DNA from 4 places in the Microbulbifer maximicatervae genome. Region 2 is predicted to be linked to each of the others. Evidence: predicted binding sites of a transcription regulator. Region 2 holds the regulator's gene; each other region holds the start of a gene.
What was found. The regulator LexA, encoded in region 2, represses DNA repair genes until DNA is damaged. The targets are predictions, from matches to a motif close to ACTGTNTNTANANACAGT.
Positions count from the first base shown of each region.

Region 1 (7,561 bases), 690 kb from region 2:
GAGCCTACCTCAGAGAGTGGAATAGCGAGCAGCTGGCTTACTCGCTTGATACCACATGCGTAGAGCTTGGAAATAGTTTTGTTGTCGCAATTAAGGAGCTTGGATGGGGCAAAGCTAATCCACTGTCTCCACTGCTGAGGGCTGGGGGGAGAATCTGATTGCGCAAGCCAGCGCCGGTGTTCGGTCAGTTGGCTTAGCATATGAGCCGCACTGGGACTGTGGCTGAGGCCCATCAGGCTGTGGATTCCCATCTGCTCAAGCTCATCGCTCAGCTGTTGTATCAATGCCTTGAAGCCACCGCTGGCCTTTAGGCAGCCGCTCAGTTCCAGGTAGAGGTGGGCGGGAGTGCTCTCAGCATTGCTCATAGGCCCTGCGGACTGAGGTGATACAAGCGGTGTAAAGCTGTATGCCCACTGGGCCAGTTGCTGTAATTCTTGTTGTTCCCGCTGGGAATCGCGTTGTAGCAGCTGTAAGTCTGCACAGAGAGCAGACGCAGTAGCAATACTGAGCCCGGTCTCAACGCCGCATTGGGATGCCGCTGGGTTTCTATCAATCACCAACTGTTTTTCAACCACAACTTGGGCTAGAGCCTCTTCTCCTTGTAGCTGAGCGCGGGTCAGAACCTCTAACGGAAGCCTGGGGAATTGAATACAAAGCCAGAGCATGGAGCTATCCCTCGAAACCGTTCAGTGCATTGGTTGGTCCCGTCGGACCAGTTTTGCTGCTCTTGCCAAATAGAGGTTTTGGCCTGAATTTCCACCCAATTGCTTTAAAAGCCTTAGTGCCAGCTCTCCTTCCCTGGGGGTGAGCTGTAGGCGCAAGCTCGCGGGTGAGGGGTTTGCTGATTCACACTGAGGGCGAAAGTGGAAGTGCAGGCAGTCCCCATTGCGGGCAGCGAGTTGCAGGCGACGAAGATCTTTATGGTTCATGGATTGCCGCCCCTGCCAGCTGAGTAAGGCACCACAGCTTCCGGATTGTAGGGATTGCTCGATCGCCCAGAGAGTATCCTTGGGGCCTCGGGGGTGCAGGATCAGCAGGTTCTCAAGGCGGATACCACTGTTGGCCAATGAGGGCGCATAGGGGATATGGGGTGGATTGACCAGTATGACCATTTGCCCCCTCTGAGTGAGGCCTGCCAGGGCCGGTAGTATTAAGGTGAGTTCACCGATACCCATCTGGTCCATGAGTAGCTCAGTAGTGGCCCCTCTTGGCCAGCCGTGGTTCGCTAGGAGGGCATCGAGGCTTGGAAAACCACTGGCGATGCCGTTTCGCTGTCGTCGGGGTTCATTCGCTGCTTGCCAGATATCGGCTCTGGTGAGTAGCTGTGCCAGTTTCTGGTGTTTTGCCTGGCTTTCTAACTGATTGTTTTCTATGAAGTTTTCTGCGCTGCCCACGATTCCACCACTGAATTTTAGTCCGATCTGGCCACTGTCTTCGTCTTAATCTGTATGTGTATACAGTGATACTGTTAATTTATACAGTATCCATCCAGTGGCAACAAGTGAGAATTCATTGGATAGGCACTTTTTTGCACAGCCTAAACCGGCTATGATTCCGCCTCTTTAATTGAGCACTAATTATTCTATTCAGGGGGACGGAGTGAGTATCAAGTCCGACAAGTGGATTCGCCGCATGGCAGAGCAGCACGGTATGATTGAGCCTTTTGAGGCTGGTCAGGTGCGTCATAACGATAATGGCGATCGACTCATCTCCTATGGCACCTCCAGCTATGGCTACGATGTTCGCTGTGCTCGTGAATTTAAGATTTTCACCAATGTTCACTCAGCGACAGTTGATCCCAAGACCTTCGATGAAAACAGCTTTGTGGATGTTGAAGGCGACCACTGCATTATTCCGCCAAACTCCTTTGCCCTGGCGCGTACGGTGGAGTATTTCCGTATCCCGCGCTCTGTATTGACGGTTTGCCTGGGTAAATCCACTTATGCCCGTTGCGGTATTATCGTCAATGTGACGCCACTGGAGCCGGAGTGGGAAGGTCATGTGACTTTGGAGTTCTCCAACACCACTAACTTGCCCGCGAAGATCTATGCCAACGAGGGCGTGGCACAGATGCTGTTCTTCGAATCCGATGAAGTTTGTGATGTGTCCTATGCCGATCGTGGTGGCAAATACCAGGGCCAGCGCGGCGTTACCCTGCCTCGCACCTGATCACCGGTCTTACTGCAGTACTATTTCCTACCTATGACAGAGGTTTCTACCAGCCAGCTACCGGAAAGCGTCGATGTATTGGTCATTGGCGCTGGGGCAGCTGGACTAATGTGCGCGGCTACAGCGGGCCAGCGCGGGCGCAACGTGTTGGTCCTAGACCACGCCAACAAAGTCGGAAAGAAAATCCTGATGTCTGGTGGTGGCCGCTGCAACTTTACCAATCTCTACACCAGTGCAGAGAACTTCTACAGTAATAACCCCCATTTTTGTAAGTCCGCCTTGGCTCGCTATAGCCAGTGGGACTTTATTGCACTGGTGGAGAAGCACGGGGTTACCTACCACGAGAAAACCCTCGGTCAGCTCTTTTGCGACAATAAATCAAGGGATATTGTCGACTTGTTACTAGCGGAATGCCGTGCGGCCAAGGCACAGATCCGCACGCGCTGTAGCATTACTCAAATTCGAGCTTTGGGGCAGGGGTATAAGGTCGAAACCAGTATGGGGACGGTTACCTGTGAATCCTTGGTCGTGGCTACTGGAGGCCTTTCTATTCCCACCATGGGGGCGAGTGGATTTGGCTATGAGATTGCCCAGCAGTTTGGACTGGAGATAGTCCCGACACGAGCCGCACTGGTGCCGTTTACCCAGCATAAACGCCAGTTGGAGCGCCAGAGCACCCTGCCCGGTACCTCTCTTTCGGTGACAGCCTCTTGTGCTGAGGGCAGTTTTCACGAGCAGATGCTGTTTACTCACCGGGGGCTAAGTGGCCCTGCGGTTTTGCAAATTTCCAGCCACTGGCGAGAAGGTCAAACGGTAATATTTGACTTGGCTCCAGAGAAAAATCTGGCAGAGTGGTTACCGCTGCGCCGACAACAGAGCCCGGATAGCCACTTACACAGCGTTTTGGCTGAGGTTTGGAGCAAAAAGTTAGTACAGTTTTTCCTGCAGCGAGCGCAAATTGTTAGCCGCCCCCTAAAACAGTTTGGGGAGGGGGAGTTACAGCAAGCTGGGGAAAAGTTACAAAGCTGGAAATTGGTACCGGTGGGCACTGAGGGATATCGCACTGCTGAGGTAACATTAGGTGGAGTCGATACTGCACAGGTCTCTTCTCGTACTATGGAATGTAAAACCCGGCAGGGGCTTTATTTTATTGGTGAGGTTCTCGATGTAACCGGCTGGCTCGGCGGGTTTAACTTCCAATGGGCTTGGGCTTCAGGTCATGCTGCAGGAGAGGTGGCTTAATGGGAGATGTTATTCCTTTCAAAAGAAAAACCGCTTGGCAAAAGCACAAGGGCAGCACCCTGTGCAGGGAAGGTTTTCATAAATGGAAAGTGGTCACCGAGCGCAAGTTTGACGTAAAGCAGGGAAAGTTGGTTACTGAATATCGCTGTGAACGCTGCGGAAAAAAGAAAATTAAACACTTGTAAATTTTCATTCCCGCCAGATCGGGCATTCATAGGCCGACTCAATTAATAATTAGGTAATTTACTTTCCCCTACTAAGAGAGTTGTCAAAATTCAACATCTCTAATACGGGTGATTACTGCGAAAAGATATTTTGGGGTCTCAGGAATTTCTATAATTCACCTATCTATGATTACGGGGTTAGCAAATAATGCAACGTTACTGATGAGTTGCGCAGCAACGTTGCATAGGTTTATAAGTAGATTAAGAGACTGATTTGGTTTGCCCTGATAGATAGTCTACTGAACTGTGCCTCTTTAGGTTCAGCACGCCTTGTGTTACTTGCCATGTGATAGCCAGTGCACCGACGATAAACACGACATCACCAATAGTTCGTATCCATCTTAGAGTAACTAGCGTTCCACTTTGCATTAGGGTTTCACTGCGGGCATACCAAAGGCCTTCTGAAGCGCTCGCCATAAACTGGATAATACCGACCGGCAAAAGGCTGGTGAACAACATTAAAGCCAAACCTATATTCATCCACCAGAATGCCGTTTTCATCAATTTCTCGCTAAATATAAACTGGGGACGAATATATCTAAGAACGAGTAAACTAAAGCCCAATGCCAAGAACCCATATACTCCAAACAATGCACCATGGGCATGTGTGGCTGTGGTATTTAAGCCCTGAAGATAATATAACGCTATCGGTGGATTAATGGTAAAGCCAAGTACGCCTGCTCCTAACATATTCCAGAAAGCAACAGCTACAAAAAACATCAAAGGCCATTTGATTTTCACCATCCAGGGTGCACGATTTTTTAAGCTATAGTGATCCCAGGCTTCATAACCCAATAAGATAAGTGGGACCACTTCGAGCGCACTAAATGTGGCCCCTACCGCCATAACGGGTGTTGTCGTCCCTGAGAAATATAGGTGGTGAAAAGTTCCCGGTACCCCCCCTAGTAGAAATAATGACGCTGATACTAGAGAAGTCACAGTAGCCATGCGTTTAGATACAAGGCCCATACTGAAGAAGATAAATGCAAGCGCAGTTGTAGCAAAAACTTCAAAGAAACCTTCTACCCATAAGTGCACTATCCACCAGCGCCAAAACTCCATGACCGATATGTGTGTGCGCTCGCCATAAAAGAAGCCAGCACCATAAAACAATCCTATGGCAATTACGGAGGCAGTAAACAGGGCTAGCAGGTTTTTATCACCTTTTTGCTTTAATGCTGGAACAATGCCGCGCAGCATTAATGCCAACCATAATACGATGCCGGTAAATTTACCGATTTGCCATAGTCTGCCAAGATCTACAAATTCATATCCTTGATGACCTAGCCAAAAGCTGAGTTCTGGTGGCAGAGTTTGCGCAATGGCTAGATAATTGCCGACAAATGATCCAATAACGACTGCTATTAATGCCCAAAACAATATATCAACACCAAGTTTTTGGAACTTAGGATCTTTTCCACCGTTGATAATTGGAGCAAGAAATAGTCCGGCAGCTAAAAATCCTGTAGCTATCCAAAATAGAGCAGCCTGTATATGCCAGGTGCGTACCAGGCTGTATGGAAACCACTCCGATGTTTCTATCCCATAGAATCCTTGTCCTTCTACGGTATAATGTGCAGTGAAACCACCTAAGAAAACTTGGAAAGTAAATAGTCCTACTATAGCTAGTAAGTATTTTCCAAGAGCTTTCTGTGAGGGAGTTAATTTAAAGGTGCTGATTGGATCTTGCTTGGGGGCAGTTGGGTGTTTGTCTTCGGTGCGTAGGAACGCCCATGCCCAAACTAGGGCGCCAATACCGGAAATCAATAAGACCACACTAATAATAGACCAAATAATATTTTCGCTAGTTGGCTTGTTGTCAATTAATGGTTCGTGGGGCCAATTGTTAGTGTAGGTTGCGCCACCTGTTGAACGCTCGGTTGAAGCTACCCAGGATGTCCAAAAGAAGAACTCAGTAAGTCGTGCTCGGCGATCAGCATCGGGCAGTGTAACCTCTTTCATTGCGTAATTTGCGCGGGTTGGCTGTAAAGCGGGATCACCTCCAAAAAGTGCATTATAATATTTTGCAGTTTTCTCTATAGCTGTGATTCTTCGCTTAGATAAAGTGGCAATTCCAGATTCGCTGCTATAGGTGTTGGTTCTATAATCTAATTTAAGATCATACAGAAGTTTGTGTTTTTCTCTTTTGGATAAAGATTCATATGGTAGGCCAAATTCCTCTTTTGCCGCTATTGATAACCAATTAATTAGCTCTCGATGTAACCAGTCAGCGGTCCAGTCTGGGGCTTGATAGGCTCCATGTCCCCAAATAGATCCCAGTTGCATTCCTCCAACGGATTGCCAAGAAGTTTGACCATCTAAAATTTTATCTTTAGTGGTCAGTATGTTGCCATTTTCTGAGACAAAGGCGTCAGGTATCGGAGGTGCTTTCCGATATATTTCACTGCCAAAATATCCGAGTATTGAAAAGGTTACAGCTAAAACGCCGATCAATGTCCACCAAAGAGATTTGTAAGTTCTCATCAGAATTATCCTTGCCAATATAAATTGGCTTTTTTAGCAATATGCTATTTAAACTATTAATTTTTGTATATCTCCCTAGGCTGCTTGTAAAACAAAACAACGTAAACATCGGGTATCTCTAATTTTTTGGAGTGGATCTATGCTACCTGATTGAGTGTTAATAGGTTTTAAGCCTGACTTTTCACGTTCTTGCTTAGCTGTGTTGATCTCACGAGATTGGCCTCCAGCAGAGGCGTTAACTTGCAACAGAAAAAACATAAACTCTCCTTTTCCTTGTGTTGCTTGAATAAATCAAATTGAGAATGGGTTTCTCAAAATAATGTTTGGTCTTGTAAGACATTGAATTTTTAGGTGACTGATACCTTGTATTTGGGTAATGAAAAGTGACCATTAATCGTTGTTAATCTGCCGCTCCTGGGTAGAGTTTACGTAAGCGAATATATCGATGTTCACTTCTCGGCCTCTTGGATTAATTAGCGACCTTGAATTCAGGAAAGCAGCCTCTGACTTCAGGGCGCTTTCGCTCGAAATTCCTCTAATAGCTTTTGGGGCAGTCATAAATAGCACATTCGGCTGTAACCGCAGCCTAAGGGCTAGGTTGAACGAACATTTGAGACTGAGCATTCTCTACCCCTTTATCTATACATGCATATAAGATGCATCTTTTGCGTGGCAATTTACACCTAAATCCCAATGATGTAAACTAGATGCATCTTTAAATTTTCAAGGGATGAAAATTCTTGGCTTCACAATGAGGGACTTTGCCAATGAAGATCACGCAATTTACCGACTACTCTTTGCGAGTGTTGATGTACCTTGCTATACAGGATCGAGAGTTAGTAACCATCAGAGAAGTTGCTGAGCGCTACCAAATATCTAAAAACCACCTAATGAAGGTGGTACAAGAGTTGAATCTCAAAGGCTACTTGATTGCAACCCGGGGTAAGTATGGTGGCATTCGGCTAAGCCGAACTCCTGAAGACATTAATGTTGGAGAGCTAGTTCGATTATTGGAGCAAGATACCGTGTTAGTAGAATGCTTTGGGACAAATAATCAATGTGTCATAACTCCTGCGTGTAGGTTAAAGAAAATGTTCGCCGAGGCTATGGAAAATTTTTTTATTTGTTTGGAGCAATACACCTTGGAAGACCTGGTATCAGGCCCGAGTCAGACTGACCTTATCAATATACTAGCTTTTCCTGCGAAAACTGAGAGGGCGCAGCAAGGTCCCTAGGTTAGGCTTATCTAATATTTGCTTGAGGGAGAAAAAGTACAGTTTTCCATTCAAAGCCTGGAATATTCATACTCTAGGATCTTTATTACATAAGGGGCTTTTTATCCCACCAGATGAAAAGCCGATCTTCAATTTCCTTTCACCCTATATCAGGATAGCCACTCAATGCACGTTGGTCTGACTTTTAGGTTTTAGGGGGTATTGGGA
Region 1 covers NZ_CP174334.1:1,039,819-1,047,379, forward strand. The annotation lists gene ACJJIS_RS04510 (Y-family DNA polymerase) at 1-665, opposite strand, end outside; gene imuA (translesion DNA synthesis-associated protein ImuA) at 687-1,394, opposite strand; gene dcd (dCTP deaminase) at 1,600-2,169, shown strand; gene ACJJIS_RS04525 (BaiN/RdsA family NAD(P)/FAD-dependent oxidoreductase) at 2,203-3,411, shown strand; gene ACJJIS_RS04530 (hypothetical protein) at 3,411-3,596, shown strand; gene ACJJIS_RS04535 (nitric-oxide reductase large subunit) at 3,837-6,119, opposite strand; gene ACJJIS_RS04540 (hypothetical protein) at 6,195-6,377, opposite strand; gene ACJJIS_RS04545 (RrF2 family transcriptional regulator) at 6,887-7,354, shown strand.
Region 1: a site for LexA is predicted at 1,444-1,461, ahead of imuA (translesion DNA synthesis-associated protein ImuA). Genes of this name have one in related genera too.

Region 2 (7,561 bases):
GTAGTGCGGGTAAACGTATATATAAAGAAATCCAAAGAAGAGGAAGCAAAACTATTAAAATTAACAATAAGCGTACGATTAGAATCAATTTCCGGATGTTCCTGTAACATATTTTTAACATCCGCCACGATTGCCGCCATATGATGGGCATCTTCATAACGAATACCAATCGTTTCAAAAATCCTACGATTTAACATACGGGAAGGATTTTCTACCGCAATCTGGGTGAAGATGCCATTGGGAACATAGACGGGTCGCATATCAAAAGTGCGGATTCTGGTCAGGCGCCAACCGATATCTTCCACGGTCCCCTCAATCTCCTTATCGGGGGAGCGAATCCAGTCGCCCACCGCAAAGGGCCGATCCAGATAGATCATCAGGCCGCCGAAAAAGTTTGCCAGCAGGTCCTTGGCCGCAAAACCGACAGCCAGTCCGCCAATACCACCAAATGCCAAAACACCGCTGACGCTATAACCCAGGAACTGCATGACCACAATTCCCGCCGTGATCACGATTGAGGCCCTGACCAGTTTGCCGATCGCACGTACCGTAGTGGCATCCATCGGCTTGCCCATATAGCGCGGATCGCACAGATTGTGTTCCACGCTGTGTGAGAATCGCCAGGCAAACCAGGCCATCACCAGGATCAAGCCTATTTCCCGCGTCGGTGCAGCCAGGGAGAATATCTCGGCTCCAGTGGCGTCCCCCGCTCGCTGGGCAGCGACAGTCAAGCCCAGCAGCCATACCAGTACCTGCCCGGGAGGGGAGAGTGCCCCAACCAAAGCATCATCCCAGGGATTAACCGTCTTTTCCGCCTTAATGGCCATGCGCTGCACAAACCGGCCAAATAACCAGGCCAACACCCCAGACGCAAGTACTATGAGGAAAACAGAAACTATCCAGACCCGGTTCTCACCAAGCCAGGACAACAGCACGCTCTCAACGGACTCCACTCGAACCCCTCCGCTTTAACCAACAATCAGTAATATCCGTACAGCACCTTCTCAATAGACGACAGATTTAAACAACTTATCTCAACGCATTATGGAAGCTAACCACTCCCTGGTTCTGTGCCACCGCGCACTCTTCTCAAGCTCCTCCCAGGAGCCGATCACCGGCCTGCCACCCATGGCCGACAACCGATGAGTAGACTCCGGTTTGGGCACAAAGGTATCCAGTGCCGCCAGCGCCTCAAAAGCGCCGACACGATTGTTGCATACGATACCCATATCACAACCGGCTTCCAGGGCTGCGCGAATCCTATCGCCATAGCCTCCGGCCGCACCCGCCCCTTCCATAGACAGATCATCACTAAAAATCACTCCATTGAATCCCAGCTGTCGCCGCAATACATCCTGTAGCCAATAGCGGGAGAATCCCACCGGCTGGCTATCAATGTTGATGAAGCGGATATGGGCCGGCATCACCGCGGTAAGTTCCTGGGTTCCAATACAATCGATAAACGGAAGTGCATCGGTTGCCAAGACCTGATCCAACGAGCGCTTATCCTCTGGCAACTCCACATGACTGTCTTCCAGCACGTGGCCATGCCCCGGAAAATGCTTGCCTGTCGTGGCCATTCCCGCTTCGCGCATCCCTTGGATAAAGGGGCGAGCCAGTGCGGTTAACTGGGCCGGATCGGGACAAAAACTCCGATCGCCGATCACCCTGCTGTGACTGTCATCCGCATCCAAAACCGGCGCGAAGCTAAAATCCACTCCTACAGCCAGCAACTCTGCGGCCAGCAGCCACCCCACATCCTGCAACTGCTCGTTACTGGCGACAGCACTAAGGGCCTGCATTGAGGGTATTCGCGTAAAGTCATCGCGAAACCGCTGAACCCTGCCACCCTCCTGATCTACCGCTAGCAGGATCTCTGGTCGCACCGCACGGATGGAGTTAACCAATTGGATAAGCTGCTGGCGATCCCGATAGTTTCTCGCAAAAAAGATCAGCCCGCCCACCATCGGATGCCGAAGCAACTCACAGTCTTCCTCGGTGAGTTCAAGCCCCTCGATATCCACCATGACCGGTCCGGGTGGTAAAGACATATTAAGTTCCTTATCGATTTAAGAGTGCGCCCACTAATTATCTACCTTCAACATGGCCGAAGCAGCGGGTACCAATCGCTCAAGAGTCTGGGTCAGGGTACTGTCAGAACCGAAATCCTCCCGCAGGATAGCCTCAATCGCATCGTGGCTCGACAGTGTGAAAATGGTCGCTCCCAGCATAAAGTAGAGGCGCCAATAGAAAGTTTCTGGGTCCAAGCCCGGTAACGCTTCAGCCAGCAATCCGGCAAAACGGCGGTAAGTATCCCCGTATCGAGATACGATAAATCGACGCAAATGCCCCTGGAACTGGGTATAGGCCAATCCTAAAAGACGCATAAATCGCTGTGGATCCTTTCCCTCCAGCCCAAGGCTTCCCAACCCAACTCGATACAGGCATTCGATCAGCTCCTCCACCCCCAGGGGCTGCCCCAGGGCAATACGGCGATCAAGCTCTTCTTCCAGAGCGTTAGTGAAAGGCGTTAGAAAGCGTTCAAATACCGCCTGTATCAATTCTTTCTTGGAGCCGAAATGGTAGTTAACTGCCGCCAGATTAACCCCGGCCGTGCTCGTAATTGTTCTCAATGAGGTTTCAGGAAAACCCCGTTCAGCAAACAGCACTTCCGCTGCATCGAGTATCCGGCTGACCGTATCTATCTGGCTCATAAGTATCAAACCACCATTTAAAACATACGTTTAATCGACGCCAGAGTAGCATATTCTCACTGATCTAGAGCCCGCCAGCTAAGCTCTCCACTCAGCAAGGTACAAGAGTAAAAATAACAGGGAAATGTATGTCAGGCGGTAAGATCAATACTGCAGGAGTTGATCTCCCGCCAACTTGTGCAAGTACGCCACCCCACCAGCCGGCATAGCCTTTTAGTCCGGAGGCAGCTTTAACAAAAATAACTTTGAAAATTTTTTCGGTATTTTAAGATCGCCCGAATAATTATTCCTTCACCTGCATATATTTCATAATCAGGGCCGCAGCCTCCTCCACACTATCAACGATATGAAAAAGGTCTAGATCACTGGCATCGATACAATCGCGCTCTAACACTGTATCTACCAACCAATCGTACAGCCCGCTCCAGTAACGCTTACCTACCAACACAATTGGGAAACGCCGCACTTTCTGCGTTTGCACCAAGGTAAGAGCTTCAAACAGCTCATCCAACGTGCCGTAGCCACCGGGAAGTCCAACGAATCCAAGTGCGTGTTTTACAAACATAAATTTCCGTACAAAAAAGTATCGGAAGTTCAAACTAATGTCCTGATATGGATTTGCCGCCTGTTCAAAAGGCAGCTCTATGTTTAACCCAATTGATGCGCCGGGCTGCCCGAAAGCCCCTCGGTTACAAGCCTCCATCAGCCCCGGCCCACCACCGGTAATCACGGGGATCCCTTCAGCCGCGAGCAACTCTCCCAACTTTACCCCCTGCTGATATTCAGGACTGTCCTCTGTAAATCTCGCCCCTCCAAACACTGTCACTGCACCACCTAACGCTATCAGCCGCTCTATCCCATCTACCAATTCAGACTGAATACGAAGCACTCTCCAGGCTTCCGGCATTTTTGCATCCAGCATTATTTTTCCCTCTTTGTCAGTTCCTTCAACGCTTTCTTCTCTCTTTACTTTCTCCATCAATGTAGCAGCTCACAAAGACTAAAACCTGAGGATTGCACGAACAACAAATCTGTATATAATTCCAGCAACTGTATATAAATACAGAAAACTAGGTAAATCTATGACCAATCTCACCGCTCGTCAGTCCCAGGTTCTCGACCTGATCAAGTCTTATCTGGATGAAACTGGCTACCCGCCAACGCGGGCAGAAATTGCCCAGGAACTCGGCTTCCGCTCACCCAATGCCGCCGAGGAACACCTGAAAGCGCTCGCCAGAAAAGGCGCCATTGAGATGGTTGCCGGCGCTTCCCGAGGCATTCGAATTCCGGATCACCAATCCGGCTTGCCGATTGTGGGTAGAGTAGCTGCGGGGAATCCCATACTCGCCAGCGAACATATTGAAGATTACTGCGACTTGCCCGCGAGCTTCTTCCATCCTCCCGCAGATTATTTGTTGAGGGTGCATGGTATGAGTATGCGAGATGCGGGCATTCTCGATGGAGACTTGCTGGCAGTGCAAAAGACCGAGCAAGTGCGCAATGGCCAAATCGTCGTTGCCCGTATCGATGACGAAGTCACAGTGAAACGCTTTCGCCGCAAGGGAAATCAGGCAACCGTTCAGTTGCTACCTGAAAATGATGACTTTGAGTTAATTCAAGTCGATATGAGAGATAAGAACTTTGTGATTGAGGGATTAGCCGTAGGGGTTATTCGCCAAACGCCTTAAGCCCCCAAAAACGACAACAGCGGCCATTGGCCGCTGTTGTTAAGACTCGAACTAACGCTGATGTTAGTGAATAGTATGATTTACCGGCATTAAATCGTCTTCTTCCTCGAAGTAACCAGCCTCAAGATCGTCTAGATTTTGTACGGCTTCAATACCCGCTTCCAACATAGCCCTTGCCACAGCAACCTTGTTCTTGCGCAGAAACTGAAGGCTTTCCGCAGAAAAAGAAATGCTTACCAAAGGGTCCTCTTTATGGCCAGCACGACGCAAAGCTACATCGCCATTAGCCAGCTCGATTATTTCAAAAGTTTCGGAGGACATTCGCTTTTCCTTCACGGCACAACAGTTTGCGCCCAGTGTACCACAGGCTTGCGATAAGTTTCATTCCTCCAATTTGAGAGGCTTCTGGCTCCTGACTTTCGAGGCAGTCTATTACCAGCACGCTGTATCAAAGGATTATCTAAACCACTGAAGAGATCACAAGAGAAGAGTGAATTGCTTTATACGTTACACAGGTTGTGTCGAGTGGGCCACAACTACCCCATTGTGGCCCACTCAAAGGACAGCGAACTTTCTCGCAGAGGTACGCCTAATATCTACAACCTTCAAAATTCGCAGAAATATTACGAACCTATTCAGAAGTTCACCGAGGTCGAGTAAGCGTATTAGTTAACATTCATCCAAGTGAGCGCGCTGCCTCACCACCAACTCACTCAGCGAGCGATGCCACTGAAGCAATAATTCTTTGGACAAAGGTGCAAACTCGGGCTTGGCAACTTCGTTGTGTAGCGGGATTAAATTAACCTGTTGCTGTTTTTCATCAGCACCCACAGATATTTTCTGCTGCTCTTCCCAGGCGTAAAGCATATGGGATAACCAACTCTGCGGGTCGCCGACCAGGCCGGACAGCTCACTGGCCTCTGCACTAGCCCTACCCTGAACGCCCAGCGCATCAATGATCAACTGCGGAGACTCCGGTTCGAATCCCAGCTGAAGTTGGGCTGCCTGCTCTGCAAGAAAAGCCCGATAGGCCTTGCACAACTGCATCAACGCTGCCTCTTCCAGCGCATCGCGCTGGAGAGGTAAGTCCCACGACTGTTGCAGCAACAGCTGGCTCTTGCGTAGAGCCGAAGTGACATGAATCGTGTAAGAGTTACTCATTACCTACTTCTTTGCCGCTGTCTTTTTAGCTGCCGGTTTCTTGCGCTTGGCAGCAGTGCTCTTGGTGGAGGCCTCTACTTTCCAACCACCATCGCGATAAAAAGCACGCCAACCGGTCGCCTTGCCCTCTTCCTCAGATTGAACATATTGCTCCTGGGTTTTGCGGCTAAATCGAACTACGGTATCCCGCCCACTGTCATCTTGAGTCGGTGCAGAGAATAGGAAGCTGTATTTTGGATCGATCTCACTCTGGTGAGGCAGCAGCTCTTTAACCAGGGGCGCACGGGTCTCACGGTTTTTCGGGAACTGGCTGGCAGCCAGGAATAGACCCGAGGCACCATCGCGTAGGATATAGTGATCCTCCACTTTGATACAGGCCAATTCCGGCATGGGAACCGGATCCATTTTCGGTGGCGCCGGCTGCCCATTTTTCAGCAGCTTGCGGGTGTTTTTACAGTCTTCATTGGTACAGCCGAAGTACTTGCCAAAGCGACCAGACTTCAACTGCATATCACTGCCACACTTATCGCACTCAATAATGGGGCCGTCATAGCCTTTAATTTTAAAAGTGCCCTGCTCAATCTCGTAGCCATTGCAATCCGGGTTATTGCCACAGATATGCAATTTACGCTGCTCATCTAACAGGTAGCTATCCATAGCCGTGCCGCACTTGCCGCAGCGGCGCTTCTCCCGCAGCAACCTGGATTCAGCTTCCTCGTCCTTATCCGCATCGACCGCCTCATCACCAGAAACCAGGTTCATGGTATTGGTACAACGCTCTTTTGGCGGCAGTGCGTATCCAGAGCACCCCAGGAATACACCGGTGGAGCCAGTGCGGATCTGCATATGGCGGCCACATTTGGTGCACTCGATATCGGTGTCTGTCGGCGTATTGCGACGCATACCTTCATCGGCAGACTGGGCTTTTTCCAGGCGCCCGGAAAAGTCCTGATAAAACTCATCGAGCAGTTGCTTCCAACCCTTATCGCCGTCGGCAACCGCATCCAGGGATTCCTCCAGGTTTGCGGTAAATCCGTAGTCCATCAGGTTCTTGAAGCTTTCGCTGAGACGGTCGGTAACAATATCCCCCATTTTCTCAGCGTAAAAACGACGGTTTTCCAAGCGGACATAACCGCGATCCTGGATCGTGGAAATAATGGAAGCATAGGTGGAGGGGCGTCCGATACCGCGCTTCTCCAGTTCCTTAACCAGGGCCGCTTCACTAAACCGCGCAGGCGGCTTGGTAAAGTGCTGCTTGGGATCCAGCTGTTGCAGGGATAGCTTTTCGCCTACCTTCACATCTGGAAGCACCAGATCTTCATCTTTTTTGCCGCTCGGTGGCGCAACTTTCAGGAAACCATCGAAACGAATTACTCGACCCCGCGCACGCAATTCAAAGTCACCTGCGCTGACCACGATTGAAGAGGAGGTAAATTGGGCAGGCGTCATCTGGCAGGCCACGAACTGCTGCCAAATCAGGTTGTATAACCTCTCCGCATCCCGCTCAACACCGGACAACATATTTGGGGCGATACGAACATCGGATGGGCGAATCGCTTCGTGCGCCTCTTGAGCGCCCTCTTTACTGCTGTAGTTATTGGGGCTCTCTGGAAGATACTTATCGCCGTAATTCTCGGCAATATAATCCCGTGCAGATTCCACAGCCTCTTTACTGAGATTGGTGGAATCTGTACGCATGTAGGTGATATGACCGGCTTCATACAAGCGCTGGGCCAGGGTCATGGTCTTCTTCACACTGAAGCCAAGGCGGTTACTGGCCGCCTGCTGCAAGGTGGAAGTAATAAATGGTGCGCTGGGCTTGGAGCTGGTTGGCTTATCGTCACGGGCGGAAACAACAAACTCACTGGACTGAAGCTGCTTGGCAGCACTCATTGCCAGCTCTTCGTTGGTAGGACGGAAAGCCTCACCAGCCTGCTTTTTCACTTCGAGGCGCAGCTTGGAAGCCTTTGCCGTCGCCGTATCGGCAAACAAGGTCCA
Region 2 covers NZ_CP174334.1:1,733,689-1,741,249, reverse strand. The annotation lists gene ACJJIS_RS07550 (mechanosensitive ion channel family protein) at 1-953, opposite strand, end outside; gene nagZ (beta-N-acetylhexosaminidase) at 1,035-2,051, opposite strand; gene ACJJIS_RS07540 (TetR/AcrR family transcriptional regulator) at 2,085-2,714, opposite strand; gene ACJJIS_RS07535 (LOG family protein) at 2,998-3,693, opposite strand; gene lexA (transcriptional repressor LexA) at 3,797-4,402, shown strand; gene ACJJIS_RS07525 (hypothetical protein) at 4,466-4,723, opposite strand; gene ACJJIS_RS07520 (DUF6586 family protein) at 5,072-5,563, opposite strand; gene topA (type I DNA topoisomerase) at 5,567-7,561, opposite strand, start outside.

Region 3 (7,561 bases), 2.4 Mb from region 2:
GCGTCGGGCACCCCCGCCTTATTCAAAGTACGGCGACCAGGCCGGTTCACGAACATCACCCCTCTGAGAGGGCAGGTTGTACTTCACCCCGGCATCCAGCGACACCGCTGCCAGAATACCTTTATCCCCACGTTTGGTAGCGTACATCAACATGGCCCCATTCGGCGCGATACTAGGGGATTCGTCCAGCGTAGTCTCCGTAAGGACACGCACTCTGCCCGAGTTGATATCCATCGTAGCGATGGTAAATACGCCCCTATTACGATGCACCATCACCAGTGTCTTTCCATCGGGAGAAACACGGGGCCGCGCATTGTAATCGCCATCGAAGGTTAAGCGGTCGACTTGACCAGTGGCAAGAGTCAATTGGTAAATTTGTGGCTTCCCTCCTCTATCGGAGGTGAAAACCAGTGATTTACCATCTGGCATCCAGTTCGGCTCGGTATCAATGGAGAAGTGCCTTGTCATTCTTGTCAGCTTATTACTGACCAGATCCAACACGTAGATCTCCGGGTTGCCGTCCTTGGAGAGCACCATCGCCAGTTTGGTTCCATCCGGGGACCAGGTCGGCGAACTGTTGATGCCCTTGAAGTTAGTTAATTGCTTGCGCGCACCCGTGCGCAGGTTCTCGCGAAAAATTGCCGGGCGCCCGGTTTCAAAGGAGACGTAGGCGAGCTCCTGGCCATTGGGGGACCACATGGGAGACATCACCGGCGCGCTGAAACGCCGGATCTGCTTGGCGCGAGCACCATCGATATCCGCACGCATCAGCAGATAGCTGGGCTTGCCGCCACGGGTCTCTTCCTGCACGTACACCATTTCCGTGGAGAAGGCACCGCGAATACCGGTGATAGCTTCAAAGATCTCATCGGCGGCGCGGTGGGCGATATCCCGCAGCTGGGTCTGGCCGCCGCGCACTTGCTTGGTGAACATCTTGTGCTGGCCGAAAACATTGACCAGATCAAAAGTGAGCAGGTAACCGGTGGCCTGCGGCTCAATGCGGCCGGTCACTATGTACTCGGTGCCGAGGATACGCCAGTCGCGGAATACCACGTCTTCCGGGGCCTTGGGGAAAGACAGCATGTCCTCCTTGGGCACCGGGGAGAAAAGGCCACTGCGGCGAAGGTCTGAGGAAATAATCCCGGAAACATCTTCCGCCAGTACCCCGCCACCAGACCAGCTGAATGGGGACACAGCGATCGGTGTGGGGTCATCGATACCGCTGGTGATATCCACCACCAGCTGGGCTCGGGCCCCCAGGCTCACCGAGGCGATTGCAATAATGACGACTGTCTTCAGTAAACTCTTGATCATTGGCGCAGATCTTCGACTTTAAAGTTCAAAATAGTTGTGCGGACTTCCCGCTCAAATACCACCGGTTCTTCCCGGGCCAGGTCGGCCACTTCGGGAAATACCTCCACTTTTTTGATAGCGGTCAGTACCGAGCGATCCAGGGCGGCATTACCACTGCCCTCGACGATATTAGCTGCCACCACCCGGCCGGTGGGGACAAAGTTTATTCTCACCTTGGTAAGCATACCGTTTCGGGCACTGGGCGGGCGACTCCATACCGCCTCAATTTGCTGCTGGATCGCCTGGCCAACGGACATCACCGCTTGCTCGGCCTCATTCGCATCCAGTAGCTCCTCTTCACCCTGAAGAGCTTCATCAAAGGAACTCTGGCGCTCTTGGGCCAGCTTCTCCTTCAGCTCTTTTTCTTTGCGCGCCTTTTCTTGCTGCTCTTTCTCGCGACGGGCTTTCTCTGCCTGTGCCTTGCGATCAGCTTCGACTTTCGCTTTGCGTTTCTTTTCCGCCTCGAGCTTTTTCTTCTGCTCCAGGGCTGCGCGGCGCTTACGTTCGACCTCAGCCTTACGTTTTTGCTCCGCCTCGCGCTCAGCACGCTGTTTTATTTTATCGACCTTTTTCGGCAGTTTCTTCTTCGGTGTTGCCGCCTCAATCGTCACAAGCTTAGCCTGCACAAACTTTGGCATCGGTTTGCGCTCGGGCATACTGCTGGCTTCCCAGCCGTAGGTCATGGCAGCTATCAACGCCCCGTGTAACACGAGGCTGATGATGATCGCCAATGCATAAAAGCCTTTATTCACCGGCACCCTACCCCTGAGGTGGCTCTGTCACCAGGCCGACGCTGGGCGCTCCCGCCTGCTGCAGTTCGGTCATGGCATTGACGATCAGGCCATAGCGGGCCTCGGTGTCACCCCACACCAAAACCGGGGTTCCCGGCTTTTGGCGCAATACCTTAGCGACCGTTTGTTTAATTTCTGCGAGCGGCTTGGCGCTCTTCTCGTCAGTCCCCAGGTTTAGGTAATAGGTGCCATCGGAGCGCACAGAAATAATCAGCGGCTCCTCATCAGTTTCCTCCATCGGCGCCGACGGCGCGTTTGGAAGGTCGACTTTGACCCCCTGCATCAACAATGGTGCCGTGACCATAAAGACAATTAGCAGCACCAGCATTACGTCAATGTAGGGCACCACATTGATCTCGGAGACCAGCTTCTTCTTGGTTCCCTTGCGAAACACACTCATAGGGTTCGCCTATTCACTACTCAGCCGGAATGCACTTTGCGGTGCAGGATAGAGGAAAACTCCTCGGCGAAAGTTTCGTAGCTGGACAACAGCGATTCGGCCTTGGCGGAATAGCGGTTAAAAGCCATTACCGCAGGAATTGCCGCAAACAGGCCCATAGCCGTAGCCACCAACGCCTCACTGATACCAGGTGCGACCGTAGCAATAGTGGCCTGGTGCATAGTGGCGAGGCCACGGAAGGAATTCATAATCCCCCACACAGTGCCAAACAGGCCGATATAAGGACTGACAGAGCCCACGGTTGCCAGGAACGGCAGGTTCATTTCCACCTTTTCCTGCTCCCGGGACATAGCCACACGCATGGCCCGCTCAGTGCCTTCCATCACCGCTTCAGGGCCGCTGCTGCCCTGTTGGCGCAGGCGGGTAAACTCGGTAAAACCGGCGCGGAAAAGGGACTCAACACCATCGGTTCGGCCTTTTTCCGCTCGCTCGTTACCTTCGCGGAAGAGTTTGTTCAGGTCGGCACCGGACCAAAAGCGGCGCTCGAAATTGTTCAGGGAGCGCTTGGCCTGGGACAGGTAAAGCCCACGCTGGATAATCATCACCCAGGACACCACAGAGGCCAGTAACAGCAGCAGCATAACTAACTGTACCAACAGGCTGGCGTTCTGGATTAGCCCCCAAAGAGAAAGTTGTTCACCGGCGTTCATCTTCTTAAATAACTGCCTTTAATGCTGAATAAATAGGTTCCGGCAGGGCACAGGGCCTGCGGCTGTCGTCAGCGACACAAGCAACTTTGACCACACCTTCGCAAATTAGCTCATCGCCGCGCCAGATTTTTTGCTCAAAAGTCACTGCGGCCCGCCCCAGTTTGCCAATCGAGGCCGTAGCGCGCAATGCATCATCAAGAAGTGCGGACTTTCGATACTGGATCTCGGCGGAGTGCACCACCAGTAACAGCCCCTGTTCCGGCATTGCCGGCTTATCATACCCGAGGGAGCGCAGCAGTTCTGTGCGCGCGCGCTCCATATACTTCAAATAATTGACGTAATAAACGATACCACCTGCGTCGGTATCCTCGATATAAACCCGCAGCGGAATACTGAAAACTTCCTTCACCCCATCCTCTCTCTATTTATTATCGGGCTTCGGCAGGCCGAAGTGCTCATAAGCCAGGCCGGTTGCCACTCGCCCTCGCGGTGTGCGGGCGATATAACCCTGCTGAATCAGGTAGGGCTCCAGCACATCTTCCAGAGTATCCCGCTCTTCACTGACTGCTGCAGCGAGACTGTCCACACCCACCGGTCCACCATCGAACTTCTCGATCATGGCCAATAGCATACGGCGATCCAGCTGGTCGAAACCACGGGAATCCACATTGAGCATATTAAGAGCGGCATCGGCAATGCCGGAATCCACGGCACCATCACCTTTAACTTCGGCGTAATCACGCACGCGGCGCAGCAGGCGGTTGGCTATTCGGGGGGTACCCCGAGCGCGACGAGCAACTTCGAGAGCACCACCTTCATCCATCTCCACTCCCATCAGGCCAGCGGAGCGGCGGACAATACTGGTGAGATCCTCAACGTTGTAGAACTCAAGCCGCTGGACGATGCCGAAGCGATCCCGCAGTGGCGAGGTAAGCAGGCCCGCCCTCGTGGTGGCTCCCACCAATGTGAAGGGTGGCAGGTCTAGCTTAATCGAACGCGCCGCAGGCCCTTCGCCGATCATAATATCCAGCTGGTAATCTTCCATCGCCGGATACAGTACCTCTTCCACATGGGGGCTGAGGCGGTGGATCTCATCGATAAACAGCACATCCCCCGGCTCCAGGTTGGTCATCAACGCAGCCAGATCGCCAGCCTTCTCCAATACCGGGCCCGAGGTGGTCTTAATGGCCACTCCCATTTCGGCGGCGATGATATTTGCCAGGGTGGTTTTACCCAGCCCCGGCGGTCCGAATACCAGGGTGTGATCCAGGGCCTCTTTGCGCAGCTTGGCAGCCTGAATAAAGATCTCCATTTGCTCCCGCACCACTGGCTGACCCACATAATCATCCAGGGTTTTGGGGCGCACGGCGCGGTCGTACTGCTCTTCCTGGCCCGAGGGGCCCACAGGCTCCGGTGCCACCAAACGGTCGGCTTCGATCATTGCAACAACTCCAGGGCCTCAGCTTAAGCGGGGGCCATTCCCTTAAGGGCCAGGCGAATCAAAGTCGCACTATCGGCATCCGGCTGCTCCTTGCTGGCGCGGGCCACCATTTTGCTGGCTTCAGTGGGCTTGTAACCCAAAGCCGCCAGGGCGCTCTCCGCTTCACCGGTGTGATCCACCTTGGGCTCGGCAGCAGCGGCCATCAGGGGGATATCGTTGGCGTCGCCAAAATCCGGGGTCAGTTTATCCCTCAACTCCACAATCAGGCGCTCGGCAGTCTTTTTACCGACGCCGGGGACTTTGACCAGCGCCGCTACATTATCCTCCGACACACAACGGGCCAGGGCAGCGCCGTCCAGCCCGGATAAAATAGCCAGGGCCATCTTGGGACCCACTCCACTCACCTTGATCAGGGTGCGAAACAATTTGCGGTCCCCATCGCGAATAAAACCATATAACTGCTGGGCAGTTTCGGATACCGCTAAATGAGTGTGCAGCTGTACCGGCTGCCCCAGTGCGGGCAGTTCAAAAATTGTGGTCATGGGTGCGAGCACTTCATAGCCCACCCCCTGTACATCCACCAACAACAGAGGTGGCTGCACTGCGGCCAGGGTACCGCTCAATCTTCCAATCATGTGTTATTCCAGGTTTATATTGTCTGCGCCCTTTACGGGGCCAATTCTACCAGCCGATCACACGCTCAGGCGGCCGCGACGAAAACGACTGCGCGCACCGCCAGCGGTAAATACCAGGGTTTGCTCGGTATGCATATGACACAGAGCCACGGCCAGCGCATCGGCGGCATCCTCCTGGGGCGACGCAGGTAGGGACAGCAGGGTTTTCACCATGTGCTGGACCTGCAATTTATCCGCTCCTCCGTTGCCGACCACTGCCTGCTTCACTTTGCGAGCTTCATATTCGGCTACTGCCAGACCGCTATTTGTCCCAGCTACAATAGCTGCCCCCCGGGCCTGTCCCAATTTCAGGGCGGAGCCGGCGCTCTTGGACATAAAAACATTTTCAATTGCCATCTGAGCAGGCTGGTATTGCTGGGCAATCTGGCTCACTGCATCAAAAATCAGTTTGAGACGCTCAGGCAGGGGACCTTCGGGAATACGAATCACCCCGCTGGCCACATAGCGAGCCTTGCCCCGCTCCACATCGATAATTCCATAGCCCGTTTTTCGCGAGCCGGGGTCAATACCCAGGATTCGGGTCAAAAGGCAGCTCCCCAAATATCTGTATGTTTATATAGTGGTGGGAGTGTCCCAAGGTGAACAGGAAGCGTCAAGGGAGGGGGAGTAAGAAGGGCTTGAAAAGATAAAAAACCAGAGGCGGGACAGTAGCCGCCTCCAGTTACGGAACCGGCTTTAGCCCAGCTCCTCCATCACCTCTGCCGGAATATCCGCATTGGTGTAAACGTTTTGCACATCATCCAAGTCTTCCAGCATCTCGATCAGAGCGAGTACTTTTTCAGCACCGTCTTTATCCAGCGGAATCGTGGTGGACGGAATCATGGCAATTTCGGCACTGTCCGGGGTAAAACCAGCTGCAACCAGGGCGTCCTTAACCGTCAGGTAGTCCTGGAATTCAGTGGTAACTTCAACACTGCCGTCATCGTTGGATTCGATATCCTCAGCCCCGGCTTCGAGAGCTGCGTCCATCAACGCATCTTCATCCACTCCGGTCTCGTAGAACATCTGACCTTTGCGGGTAAACAGATAGCTAACGGAACCGTCGGTACCCAGGTTGCCACCGCGCTTGGTGAAGGCGTGACGCACTTCAGCCACGGTGCGGTTGCGGTTGTCAGTCAGGCACTCCACCAGGACCGCTACACCACCAACGCCGTAGCCCTCGTAAACTACGGCTTCGTAGTTTTCACCATCCGCATTGCCGGCGCCACGGGCGATAGCTTTGTCGATGGTGTCGCGCTTCATATTGGCGCCCAAAGCCTTATCGATAGTGGCGCGCAGCGCCGGGTTATCGTCCGGATTTGGCCCCGATTTGGCGGCTACCGTCAACTCGCGAATGATCTTGGTAAAGACCTTGCCCCGCTTGGCATCCTGAGCTGCTTTGCGGTGCTTAATATTGGCCCATTTACTATGTCCGGCCATTTTCCGTCTCTCTTCAGTCAGTGCGTAGGATGGGCCAAAGAGCGAAGCGAATCGCCCATCACTACGATTGGATGGGCCCGCTTCGCTCGGCCCATCGGGGAAAAATCAGCTGATTTTCTCTTCTTTTTGTCGCAGGCGAATACTCAGCTCACGCAGTTGTTTCGCATCTACAGCACCCGGGGCATCTGTCATCACACAGGCGGCGCTCTGGGTTTTCGGGAAAGCGATAACATCGCGAATAGAGTCACTGCCGGTCATCAACATCACCAGACGATCCAGGCCAAAGGCCAAGCCACCGTGGGGCGGCGCACCGTATTTGAGTGCATCCAGCAGGAAGCCGAACTTCTCGCGCTGCTCTTCAGCATCGATACCCAGGATGCGGAAAACCGCTTCCTGCATCAACTGGTCGTGGATACGAACAGAACCACCGCCCAGCTCGGTGCCGTTAAGCACCATATCGTAAGCGCGGGAAAGTGCTTCAAGCGGATTCTTTTCCAGCTCTTCCGGGGTACAGGAAGGCGCAGTGAAGGGGTGGTGCAACGCAGTCAGGCTGCCGTCGTCATTTTCTTCAAACATCGGGAAGGCGACAACCCACAAAGGCGCCCACTCGCTGGTGTACAGATCCAGGTCTTCACCCAGCTTGCAGCGCAATGCACCCAGAGCTTCAGAGACAATCTTGGCCTTGTCCGAGCCGAAGAAAAGAACATCACCGTCTTCCGCTTGCAGGCGATCGAGAATGGCTGCACGGGTTT
Region 3 covers NZ_CP174334.1:4,176,679-4,184,239, forward strand. The annotation lists gene tolB (Tol-Pal system beta propeller repeat protein TolB) at 19-1,314, opposite strand; gene tolA (cell envelope integrity protein TolA) at 1,311-2,105, opposite strand; gene tolR (protein TolR) at 2,113-2,544, opposite strand; gene tolQ (protein TolQ) at 2,565-3,254, opposite strand; gene ybgC (tol-pal system-associated acyl-CoA thioesterase) at 3,259-3,663, opposite strand; gene ruvB (Holliday junction branch migration DNA helicase RuvB) at 3,676-4,695, opposite strand; gene ruvA (Holliday junction branch migration protein RuvA) at 4,719-5,330, opposite strand; gene ruvC (crossover junction endodeoxyribonuclease RuvC) at 5,388-5,915, opposite strand; gene ACJJIS_RS18285 (YebC/PmpR family DNA-binding transcriptional regulator) at 6,066-6,809, opposite strand; gene aspS (aspartate--tRNA ligase) at 6,915-7,561, opposite strand, start outside.
Region 3: a site for LexA is predicted at 5,934-5,951, ahead of ruvC (crossover junction endodeoxyribonuclease RuvC). Genes of this name have one in related genera too.

Region 4 (7,561 bases), 650 kb from region 2:
AAATACATAATTGAAATCACATACCACCAAGTCTACCCAAGGCAATATTTGAAGGGAGAGTTCAAAGGGACAGATTTGCTGCTGATCCGCCACGTCAGCAATCTCTTTGGGAGTTAACTGGGGCCGGCCGAGCAGGGCATCCATTGCAACTGGAAGTCGATCATAAAATCCTTTTGTTCTCGGACAGATGCCGTCATCATCACGGGTACAAAGCCCCAGGTTACAGGCACAGGCTTTTTCCCTTGCTTGAATTTCAAGTAAAGATAACTGCAAACCACTCGCCTGAAGTGCCTCAATGGTTTCCCGCACCATTTGCCGACCGGAATTCTTTGCTGTCAGGTAAACCAGCTGATCCAGCTTTTCCTCGCCAATTGCCTTTATGGCTGGGAAGAGGGTACTGATTGTCTTGCCGGTTCCCGTGGGTGCTTCAGCCACCAGCTCACCACCGTCCCGGAAGCACCGGTAGGCTTCCACTGCCAGTTGGCGCTGGCCGGGGCGGTATTGCGGGAAAGGGAAAGCGAGCTGTTTCGCCGTATCAATAAGCCGTTGCCGATGTTCCTGCCAAGCCCTGCGCCAACACAAATATTTTGTGAGAGCCTCAAGAGTAAAGGCCTTAAGCTCACTAAAGCGGTACTCTATGCATTCTGGATAGGCCTTGCGCTCCTTGAGGTTATACCAGACAACTTTCAGGGCAACTGTATCTGTACCATCTGTAGCACCTTCATTTACCAAGTGGCAATAGCCGTAAATTTTTAGCTGGGCCCAATGCAATTCCTTAGTGGCTTCGGGCAACTTCGATGGGGGTAAATAAGTGGTCTTAATTTCATCCAGCTGAGCCGGTTTATGCAAATCACTTTTCGGATGAAAAATGTCAACCCGGCCGCTCAAAGTAACCTGTTGTTCCATCCAGTCTATTTGGGTCTTGAGCTTGTATTCTGCCTCAGCGCCTTTGGGCCGCTGATTTTGTAGCTTCTGATGAGCCCGAATCCCTTCCTGGGCAGAGGGCCCTGAAGTTGGCTCCCGAATCAAATCTCCGCTGCGGCAGGAAAAAGCGACTAGCTCTCCCACAGAAAGATTCAAAGTCTCAGCCGACTCTAAGCTATCCAAAGCTAGTGCCATTCCACATGAATTACGCGATGAGGGATCGCCTCTTCAGCAAAAAACGCCAGCCAGCGTTCTTGGTTTTTTTGTAAGCGATCCCCAGGACCTTTAACCTCCACGAGTTCATAGTGACCGGAGGGAGTAAAGCAAATAAGGTCTGGCAGCCCATTTCTATTCTGTGTGATATCACTGAGCATGCGAGTAAAAATTGAACGCCAATGACTTGGGGGGATTCTATCCAGCGCCTTCTCAAGTAGTTCTGTAGACAAAGCCTCCCAAGCAACTAAAGGGTTGGCCATACCTTGTTTCTCTGCAAAGGTAGCGAGGACGCGGGACTTCAAGGACTCATGCTCTATTTCGGCCAATCGCTGGGTGAATAGCGCTTGACGGGAATAGTAAAAATCCGCGGTGCGAAAATCAGCTGGGGCTACCTGGAAGGGATTGAAAAAAGCACCAGGCACAGGTGCAAATAGTATGCCCCAAATATAGAGGCCCAACACACCGGTGAATAGGGTGTTCTCTACATAAAAGCACTCACCACCGCTAGAACCTTCAAGGTGCTCTGCCACCAGCAGCTCAACACAGATTTCCCCCTGCGCCAAACTTATCACTTCAGTGGGGGCTTGGATTTTATGAGGTGCCTGCCAATTGTTGAGGCCTCCACTTCGTTTGGCTGTGCGGTAACCAAAGACAAGAGCAAACTCTCTTTCTGCCTGGTCCATAGGGGAAGCTATTATTTCCTCGCATATTTCCAATGCCAGAGTGTCGTACCCTTGCTTTACGGCAATGCGTGCGCGGCGCTCACGGGCGGGAGGGGTTTTACAAAGTTGATATAGTGCATCTGCCTGCTCAAGAGCATTGAGCCGCTCAAGCTGCCGTGCCAACTTAAGACGTATTCTGTCCAGCCGACGAGCCAGGGTTGAGTCACCATCAATACCTTCTGGCAGTTGAGCAGATAAGGCTATTATGGCTTCTGCATCTTCCAGTAATGGCTCTTCTAACAGCTCCAGGCATTGGTAGTAAAGCAGATACTGATCAATTTGTGCCCGACTTTGAAAGGGGAGATTTTTCTTATCCAGTGGATAGGATTCATAGCGATAAAGCCCAAGATCCCGTAATACATAATCAGTAAGGTCCTGGTTCAAGTTGCCAAAGTAACACAGTTTAAAAGTCTGGAAATGCTCAGCACCCTGGACGGCTAGTACCCTGTGCTGAGAAAGCAACTTCACAAACCAGTCACTCGAACTGGAGTCTTCAAGCAATAGTTGCTCGAGGGAAGGCCGGCTGAGAGACTTGTGTATACCCAAGTGTCCTGCCGCAAGCAATTCAGCTTTGGTAAATAATGGTAGATATTCTTGTGCCGTTAACACCGGATTAAAACAAAGTAGTCCAGCACGATCCAAAACAGCTGCAGCACTTTCAATGCACTCTATCTCACCGTAGTTAAGCTTCTCCAGGCGGAAAAGCGATCCTCTAGAGGAAGGCACTCCTTTACGGGACAGCAAACGCACATAGAGCCGCTGGCTATAAATATCCAACTCTTGGAAGGTTTTAAAAAATTTTTGCTCAGATGTGGTGATAAGCCAGGAATAATGTTGGCTAACAAATTCAATCAACGCTTTAAAGTTGTCCAGGTAGTAGCCAGTTGGCAATTCTATCGGTTGGGTCATGGCACAAGCGCTAGTTTTTCGATCTATCTATCGTTGATACCGCACACCAAATCCTTATGACGTGATATGCAAACAATGAGGCAGAGGTTACTCTTGAGCTGTATGGTTATACAGCAAGTTGGCCCGGTGAACAAACAACAATCCCAAGCTTTCTTCTTAGTTATTCAGCCATTTTTTCCTATGGCAGTTCCCTTGATGCTCATCCAGGCTTGCAGTCGAGGCTTATAAGCAGTCGCCCCATAAAATTTAACCAATAAGGGATTACCTCTATGAAAGTGACAAGTTCTGTGACTGCAGTCGCGCTATTTGCCGCCAGCATATCTGCTCTAGCTGATAATAATGTCACCCTGGTATTCCAGGAAGGTACTGGCAATAGTGCAACTTCTGATCAGTCCGATGGTACTGTGCATAACAACTTGATTGTTCAGACCCAAATCGGCGATTTCAATGACTCGGATGCAACCCAAACTACGGGCACTTCTGAAAGCACTATTGAACTGGTGCAGACGGGAAATTTGAATCAGGCCTCAGCAGTGCAACAGAATGCAACGCAGCTTACTACGTCCTCCCTGTCCCAGAATGGCAGTGATAATACAGCGACCTTACTGCAGGACGATGCTCAATTCAGCGCCTTCACGGGCACTCAGGCTGGAGACTTAAACGACATCCAAGTCCGGCAACAGGAAGATGTTACTTCCACCACACTTGTTGCATCTCAACAAGGAATGTCTAACACATTGGTTTTAGATCAGCGTATAAGGGTGGATAGTACTAGCGCCATGTTCACCCAAGTTGGTGACTCCAACTTCGCCAATATAGATCAGGATAGAGATGTAACCTTTACCTTTGCTATGGCCAGTCAGACTGGCTCTTCCAACTTTTTAGATATCGAGCAGGATGAAGTCACGACGACGAGCACTGCAATAATAACGCAGATAGGTGATTCGAATACTGGAAGAATAGAACAAGAAACTGATGTTTCAGCTGCTACTGGGATAGTCACCCAGATTGGTGACAATAATATTGCAAATGTGGATCAGGAGAATATTACCTCAAGCAGCGGTGAGGTAATGCAAACCGGCTCTTCTAATACGGTAAATCTTGATCAAGGGAACGAAAATATTGCCGCTATTGAACTTATTTCCTGCACCACTCTAGTAATCCAGGATGGTTCAAACAATACAGCACAAATAGATCAGGGGCAGGACGGGTCTTTGCTCACCAGTTCATTGATACTAAATCAGTTTGGCGATTCTAATTCTTCCCAGATTAATCAACATAGCGGTATTAGCAGCAGCATTCTTGCGACACAAAACGGTACTTCCAATACTCAAACAATCTCTCAGGTTGGCAGTGGTGAAATCGCATTAACCACGCAAACTGGCACAGGCAATGTAGGCAATACCTTCCAATAAAACACTAACTGAAAGAGGTTAAGGCTAGCGTAGATATTATTTAAAATATCTCATCACCTTTTGATATCGGTATACAACGTACCAAGTAAAAAATATCACTGAAATCCAAATCATAGTAATGATTTGGATTTCCAGTACCGACATATTGAACTCATGGATGACGGAGAAAAATTCAAATACGTCAGTGCAGATTAAAATAGGCAAATAGATACGCCAAGCATTTGAGAAGGCAATCCTTTTCGAGAAGGCCAATCCAAACAAAGCAACAAAAAATGCAATATAAACTAGCAGACTAAAAATCATCCACCAGATAGGGAGGTCCCACTCATCGGCGGTGAAGCCAAGATATTGGGAGTAGACTTCCAGCGGAGCGAGAATAAAAAGGAGTACTTTCCAACCTACACTGGGTTTGTAGTGTGGAATAGAGTCTGTAAGAGGGTTATCTGGTGTCTGATACATATCCTGCATCTCGAAACGTCCTTATTATTTACCACTATTCCAGATAGGCACCAATTACCAATCCGAAAGTTACTTCTCGCCATTCCCTGAGCTAAATAGAGGTGATCATTACTTACCAGTTAGGCTCTTTGACTATCAAAATTTGAACAGCGAGGATATTGTCTGCAGTTTCAAAGTCAATAGTTGGTACATATAGTTTATCGATAGTGTGAGGCAGCTCATCGCATAAATGTGACAACATAGCCTGCTTTTTCGTAGTGTTAGCAAGGTAAAGCCATGATGTCAATCTTTAAGCTCTGAATGCAAAAGACTAAACGATAATCGGCAAACTACTTCTACATTTGGTCTGCAGTAATTAATAGCCGGCAAAAATTGCTTATAAATGCACTTACCCATAGGATTGAAGTCGCCGACAGTTTTTAATTTCAAAGGCCAATAAAAGGGCAGAGCGTGCAAAATCCTTATCAAGCACCTGAGAGCGAACTCGATAATCGCCCCGCCGTCTATAGCCCTAGTGTAGGCTGGAAAATTGTCTTTTTTATCCTTCTACCACTGGAGCTGTATTCCCAATATACGGTCTTGACCGATGGCTCCACAGGCATCCCCTTTTGGTGGTTGGTAATCAGCTTGGTTGTTTCCTCCCTTTTCTACGTCGTACTGTTTGGATTAGCGTTTGCCAAGAGAATAGGATTCGAACAACTTTGGATCTTTTTTATTCCAGTTATAGTGCTTATCGATATTTTTGAATTTTCTTTACTCGCCATCAACTTAAACAAGCTCGGGGCAGGTGTAGCCCTTGTGATGGCAAGCACTGCGCCAATCATCTTGCTTAGATGGTATGTCGTATATAAGTATCAGAAGGTTATGAAATACTTTGCCTAAAGGATGCACCCCACCTCAATAAGGATTCAGAGCTATAGCTTTTCTCTAAACTTTATTCTTAGCATTTTGGCACTTTTGTCTTAGTGCAATTAGCCAGTACAGACCTAAAAATCAGTAGGTCACCAACTACTGCTCTTTCGGAGCCGGCTCTCGGCTATTCGTGGAAATACTTAAACTGGCAGCGAATGACCTGGATTGTTTGATTCAGGCAATTCGCAGGGAAGGTTACCAGCTCTTTGGCCCGATACTACATAACGGGGCTATTACCTATGGTGAGATTGAAACTTCCACAGATCTGCCCCAAGGATGGACGGATCAGCAAGAGGCGGGGCAATACCGGGTAGAGCGCCGCAATGACAACGCTTATTTTGGCTACGCCGTTGGACCCCACTCCTGGAAGCAGTTTCTTCAGCTGCCCCAACGCCAGCTCTGGAGCGCTAGCCGCTCTGGAGAGGATGTTCAGATTCTGGAAATTGAAGAGCCTCCGGTCAAGTTAGCGTTTCTCGGCGTTCGCAGTTGCGAGCTACACGCCATTGCTATCCAGGACCGTGTCCTCGCCCAGGGGGACTATGCCAACAGCAGCTATAAGGCACGTCGAGCGCAGCTGTTCACTATTGCTGTGGAGTGCACAACAGCAGCAAATACCTGTTTCTGTACCGCAATGAACACAGGCCCGCAGGTGCGACTGCCCAGTGATCTGGTAATCACCGAAGTTCTGACCTCCGATGCCCACTTCTTCCTCATACGCAGCGGCAGCCCTCAAGGCAACAGTGTATTAAAGCAACTACCCACTGTTGGCGCCTCAGAAGCGGAGAAACAAGAGGGGCAAGCTGCCGTTCAGCAAGCCGAAAATCAAGTGAGTAACGGTCGCCGCAGCTTCGACAGCTCTGACCTAAAGACGCTGCTTTATCGCAATTATGACAACCCCAACTGGGATAAAGTCGCGGAACGCTGCCTCTCCTGCGCCAATTGCACTATGGCTTGCCCCACGTGCTTCTGCTCAACCGTTGAGGACACAACAGATTTAACAGGAAATGAAGCGCAGCGCTGGGAGCGTTGGGATTCCTGCTTTACGGCTGAGTTGAGCTATTTGTCTGGCGGCCCAGTTAGGGCGGATACCCGCAGCCGCTATCGGCAGTGGATGACTCACAAACTGGCCACTTGGTATGACCAATTTGACAGCTCTGGCTGTGTCGGCTGTGGACGTTGTATTACCTGGTGTCCAGTAGGCATCGATATCACGGAAGAGATACAGAATATTCGCGCCCAGGAACAAAAATGAAAGTTGTCACCACCTTACTCAAGGAGCACCCTTTCTTTACCGGGTTGGCAGACAAGGACCTGGCATTCCTCTCCGGATGTACAAGCAATAGTCACTATAAAGAAGGAGAATACCTTGCCAGGGAAAACACTCCAGCTAACCATTTCTTCTTAATTCGATCTGGACGTGTCGCCGTAGAAACCTTTGTCCCCAACTATGGACCCCTTTGCCTTATGACACTGCATGGTGGAGATATATTCGGCTGGTCCTGGCTGTATCCTCCCTACTTGAGTGCTTTCGATGCCCGGGCCCTGACCTCAGTTCGCAGCCTTAAACTTGGCGGGCAGTGCCTCCGAGATAAGTGTGAAAAAGAACCGAGACTCGGTTTCGAGCTGATGAAACGGTTTACCAAAGTTGCTACAGAACGACTGCAGGCAGCACGAATACAGTTGTTGGACCTTTACGGGCCACATCCTTCACAGGGAATTCCTCGCTGTGATCCCTGAATTATGGCGTGTTACCCATCGGCGTGAAGAGTTTCCTGGCACTATCACTCTATCCCTGACACGAGAGGCTGGGGGCCCATCACCCATTCAGCCCGGGCAATTCAATATGCTTTACGCCTTTGGTGCCGGGGAAGCTGCTATCTCCTTGAGTGGTTCCAGTGCATCACCCGCTGAGCCACTTACCCATACGATTAAAGGCCAGGGGCTTGCTACCCAAGCGCTTTGCAAATTGGAAGTTGGAACGCAACTGGGCATCCGGGGACCATT
Region 4 covers NZ_CP174334.1:2,385,304-2,392,864, forward strand. The annotation lists gene ACJJIS_RS10355 (ATP-dependent DNA helicase) at 1-1,107, opposite strand, end outside; gene ACJJIS_RS10360 (VRR-NUC domain-containing protein) at 1,110-2,771, opposite strand; gene ACJJIS_RS10365 (hypothetical protein) at 3,041-4,186, shown strand; gene ACJJIS_RS10370 (hypothetical protein) at 4,223-4,654, opposite strand; gene ACJJIS_RS10375 (hypothetical protein) at 5,096-5,527, shown strand; gene ACJJIS_RS10380 (4Fe-4S dicluster domain-containing protein) at 5,688-6,809, shown strand; gene ACJJIS_RS10385 (cyclic nucleotide-binding domain-containing protein) at 6,806-7,294, shown strand; gene ACJJIS_RS10390 (FAD/NAD(P)-binding protein) at 7,284-7,561, shown strand, end outside.
Region 4: a site for LexA is predicted at 2,869-2,886, ahead of ACJJIS_RS10360 (VRR-NUC domain-containing protein). Genes of this name have one in related genera too.